DNA from 2 places in the Streptomyces sp. NPDC026589 genome. Region 2 is predicted to be linked to the other one. Evidence: riboswitches for the same ligand, from Rfam matches in the RefSeq annotation. Region 2 holds a riboswitch; the other holds the start of a gene.

Evidence for each region. Region 2 has a riboswitch for cyclic di-AMP ahead of AB0F29_RS27005 (M23 family metallopeptidase). Riboswitches for the same ligand answer to the same signal wherever they lie in the genome.
Region 1: it holds a riboswitch for cyclic di-AMP, as region 2 does, so the genes downstream of both, AB0F29_RS35730 (M23 family metallopeptidase) here and AB0F29_RS27005 (M23 family metallopeptidase) in region 2, are expected to answer to the same signal.

The regions. Positions count from the first base shown of each region.
Region 1 is NZ_JBEZYG010000030.1:38,840-41,033, reverse strand. Features, by position in the region: gene AB0F29_RS35735 (pitrilysin family protein) at 1-505, shown strand, start outside; cyclic di-AMP (ydaO/yuaA leader) riboswitch at 729-896, shown strand; gene AB0F29_RS35730 (M23 family metallopeptidase) at 910-1,725, shown strand; gene AB0F29_RS35725 (GntR family transcriptional regulator) at 1,903-2,194, shown strand, end outside.
Region 2 is NZ_JBEZYG010000016.1:225,367-227,560, reverse strand. Features, by position in the region: gene AB0F29_RS27005 (M23 family metallopeptidase) at 1-876, opposite strand, end outside; cyclic di-AMP (ydaO/yuaA leader) riboswitch at 888-1,040, opposite strand; gene AB0F29_RS27000 (PP2C family protein-serine/threonine phosphatase) at 1,306-2,194, opposite strand, start outside.

The DNA.
Region 1 (2,194 bases), on a different contig from region 2:
CACCTCCCGGCTGGACCGGGTGCTGCGCGAGGAGAAGGGCTACACCTACGGAGTGCGGGCCTTCGCCCAGGTGCTGCGCTCCAGCGGCCCCGACTCGGGCGGCGCGGCCATGCTCGCGATCAGCGGCTCGGTGGACACGGAGTCCACCGGACCGGCGCTGGACGACCTCTGGAAGGTCCTGCGGACGCTGGCCGCCGAGGGGCTGACCGACGCCGAGCGCGAGACGGCCGTACAGAACCTGGTGGGCGTCGCCCCGCTGAAGTTCGAGACCGCCGCCTCCGTCGCGAGCACGCTGGCCGACCAGGTCGAGCAGCACCTCCCCGACGACTACCAGGCCCACCTCTACGCCCGGCTCGCCGAGACGGGCACCGTGGAGGCGACGGCCGCCGTGGTCAGTGCCTTCCCGGTCGACCGGCTGGTCACGGTCCTCGTGGGGGACGCCTCCCGGATCGAGGAGCCCGTGAAGGCCCTCGGCATCGGAGAGGTGTCCGTCGTCACCGGCTGACGCATGGGTGGCACACCGCCGCGAACAGGACCCCGACGAACGCATATTCGTCGGGGTCCTCCCCTTTTTGGTCGATTAATCCAATCCATCCCCTTTGGGGGAGGAGATGCCTGTCTGCCCTGTGGGATGGGCGACAAATCCCCTGGTCCGTTTGGCGATGGGAAGTCGCCCGGCCTAGCGTCGGCTCGGCTGTCCGCCACCCGTATGCCGCAGCCGCGGCGCCGGACAGTCATCGCCGAGTCCCCGTCAGGCGCGAGCCTGGGGAGCCGGGGACCCACGCAGTCCCTGGGGTGAATCGGAGGCCCGTGCCGCGAAACCGGCGTGGGGATCCGTAGGAGACCTTCCTGCTCCGAACCCGTCAGCTAACCCGGTAGGCGAGAAGGAAGGAAAGGATCAGCCCCTCCATGGCGTTCACCCGTGCCACCGGGAAGCACCGTGCCCCGAGCCGCCTCACGCGCCGGAGCGCCCAGGCCGCAGGCATCGCGGCTCTGGCCACCGCCGGCGTCCTCGGCTCGCCGGCCTCCCCGGCCCTCGCCGCGGACACCGAGGCCGCCCAGGTCGCCGACACCGGCCTCACCCAGGCCGTCGCCCTCGACGCCACTCTCGCCGAGCAGATAGACGCCCAGGCCCACGCCCAGAAGCAGCAGGCCGACGCGATCGCGAAGGCGAAGGCCCAGGCCGCCGCGGAGGCCCGCGAGAAGGCCGCCAAGGCCAAGGCGAAGGCGGAGGCCGAGCGCAAGGCCGAGGCCCGCGCCAAGGAGGTCCGCGAGGAGAAGGCCCGCGCCGCCCGCGCCGCCGAGCGCGCCCGCCTGAACGCCTTCCATCTCCCGGTCGCCGGCTCCCACGTCACCACCGGCTACAACACCGGCGGTGCGCTCTGGTCCTCCGGCAGCCACTCCGGCGTGGACTTCCAGGCCGCCTCCGGCAGCTCCGTCGTCGCCGTCGGCGCCGGCACGGTCGTCGAGGCCGGCTGGGGAGGCGCGTACGGCAACAACGTCGTGCTCCGGATGACGGACGGCACGTACACCCAGTACGGCCACCTCTCCTCGATCGGCGTCTCCGTCGGCCAGAGCGTCTCCTCCGGCCAGCAGATCGGCCTCTCCGGCTCCACCGGCAACTCCACCGGCCCGCACCTGCACTTCGAGGCCCGGACCAGCCCCGACTACGGCTCCGACATGGACCCCGTCGGCTACCTGCGCTCCCACGGGCTGAACGTCTGACCCGCCCCGCGCGCCCCCGTCCGAAGGCCCCGGCACCTGCCGGGGCCTCCGGCGATTCCGGCCCGTGGACATCCATGGATTCCGGCCTGCCATCGGAAATTGCGGCAGATTGCAATAGAGTCACGGAACAGACGTCGGGCGGCCGCGTTTCGCGGGGATAAAGGCGGAGGTTCGGACATGCGCATTCCCGCGCATTCGGTATGCACGGCAATCCGTGACGACATCGTCTCCGGTGTCTACGAGCGGGGCAGCCGCCTCACCGAGGAGTTGCTGGCCCGCCGCTACGGGGTCTCCCGCGTCCCGGTCCGCGAGGCCCTGCGCACACTGGAGTCCGAGGGCTTCGTCGTCACCCGCAGACATGCGGGCGCCTGTGTCGCCGAGCCCACGGCGCAGGAGGCGGCCGACCTCCTGGAGGTGCGGATGCTCCTGGAGCCACTGGGCGCGGCCCGCGCCGCGCAGCGCCGCACGG
Region 2 (2,194 bases):
GGACTGGTGGGCGTACCAGATCTCCGTGCCGTCCTCGAGTTCGAGGACCGTGCGGTAGCCGTACGAGCCGGAGTAGCCGGCCGAGGTGATCGTGCCGCTGTGCACGGCCTTGAGCGGTGCACCGGCCGACCCGGCGAAGTCGAGACCGGTGTGCTGGCCCGAGGACCAGAGCGCGCCGGACTGACCGTAGGTGGAGGTGATCGTGTACGAGAAGGTGGGGAGGGAGAAGCTGGCGGCGAGCTTGGCGAGCCGCTCGGCCTCCTTCTTCTTCTCCGCCGCTTCCTTCGCCGCCTTCTTCTTCGCGGCGGCCTCGGCCTCGGCCTCTGCCTCTGCCTCGTCCTGCTGCTTCTTGGCCTCGGCGGCGGCGCTCTCGGCCGCTGCCTTCTCGGCGGCGGCCTTGGCCTCGGCGTCGGCGCTGGCCTGCTGCTGCTCGGCCTGCTGGAGGATCCGGGCGCGCAGCGCCTCGCCCGCGTCGGTGCCCTGCTCGGCCTCGGCGGTGGTGAGGCCGGCGGTGGTGAGCGGCGCGGAGGCGGCGACCGGGGCGGGCTCCGCCTCGTCGGACATCAAAGACCCGACGCCGGGAAGGGACTTGGCGTCGGGGAGGTTGTCCACGATGGAATCGGGAAGAGAGATGGAGACCGGCGCCTTGTCCTGCGCGGTGGCCATGCCGCCGGCACCGACAGCCGCTATGACACCGACCCCGAGGACGGTGGAGCTACGGGCCAGACCACGCTGCTTGGCCACGCGGTGCTTGCCGCGCACGGGACGGATGGACTCCGCGGTGGGGTTCCATTCCTCCCAGGTGCGCTCCTCGCCACCGAAGGTGTCGGCACTGAAGGGTGACGGGGCCTCAGGGGCAGGCTTGTTGGACGCCACGTGGGCGCACTCCTTTCCTTCCTTCTCGCCTACCGGGTTAGCTGACGGGTTCGGAGCAGGAAGGTCTCCTACGGGCCCCTCCGTCTCTCACGAGACGCAGGCGTCCGATTCACCCCATGTAGGTGGTTCCCCGGTTCCCTTGCGGAATTCGGCGCTCGCGCGCGGCGCCGTCTCTGACGACGGCTGTGACGACCGCGCTGCGTTATCGAACGTTAATAGACGGACGGGCCCTATTCCAAGCTGTTCCTGTTGATCATTAACGAACATGGCGGGGATGTACGGGTGACAACCGGGCGCAATCGGGCGACTTGACCACCACTCAGCCACATCACTTTTTCTGACGGTGTGTCAAATGTTATGCGGAGCGGTGCACCTCGATTACGCACCGTGTCATCGCTCGGCGTCATCGCCCGGCGTCATCGCCCGGCGTCATCGCCCGGCGTCATCGCCCCGGCCCACGATCTTCACCGTCGTCCGGGGCACGGGCTGCCCCTCCGCCGGCCGGCCGACCGCGATGAGCGCCATGTCGTCCGTGGTCCGCCCGCCGGTGTGCAGCCGTACGTCGTCCGTCAGCGCCGACAACAGCTCCTCCGGGCCGGGGAAGATCCGGCCGCGCAGCCGGGCCGCCGGATCGTAGAAGACCCCGTTCGGGTCCCGCGCCTCGGACAGGCCGTCCGTGAAGGCGAGGAGCGTCGCCCCGGCGGGCATCGCCCACTCGTCGGACCGGTCCGGCCACACCCCCAGGTCCATCCCCAGCGGCATGGCGGGCACCGAGGGCGCCAGCACCTCCAGGGCGCCGTCGGCGTGCAGCAGGATCGGCTCGGGGTGACCGCGGTTGACGATGCGCAACGAGGCCGAACCGGGCGGGATCTCGGCCAGCACGGCGGTGATGAACCCCTCCATCGCGTCCAGCCCGTACCGTCGCGTCCCCTCCCGGGCCAGCGCCCGCTCCAGCCGCTGCGCGACGCCCTCCAGCGAACGCTCCTGCTCGGCCGCCTCCCGGAACGCCCCGATGATCACCGCCACCGCCTCGACGGCGTCCAGCCCCTTGCCGCGTACGTCGCCGACGACCAGACGCACTCCGTACGGGGTGTCCGCGACGGCGAACAGGTCGCCGCCCACGAACTCGTCCGCCTGGGCCGCCTCGTACCGCGCGGCCACCTGGAGTCCGCCGATCCGCTCGGCCGGGGTCGGCAGCACGGCCCGCATGGCGGTCTCCGCGATGACCCGGGCCGAGGCCAGCTGCTCGTTGCCGCGCCGCACGACGCCGTTGATGACGAGGGCCAGCACCGAGGCCGTGAGCACGGTGATCAGCTCG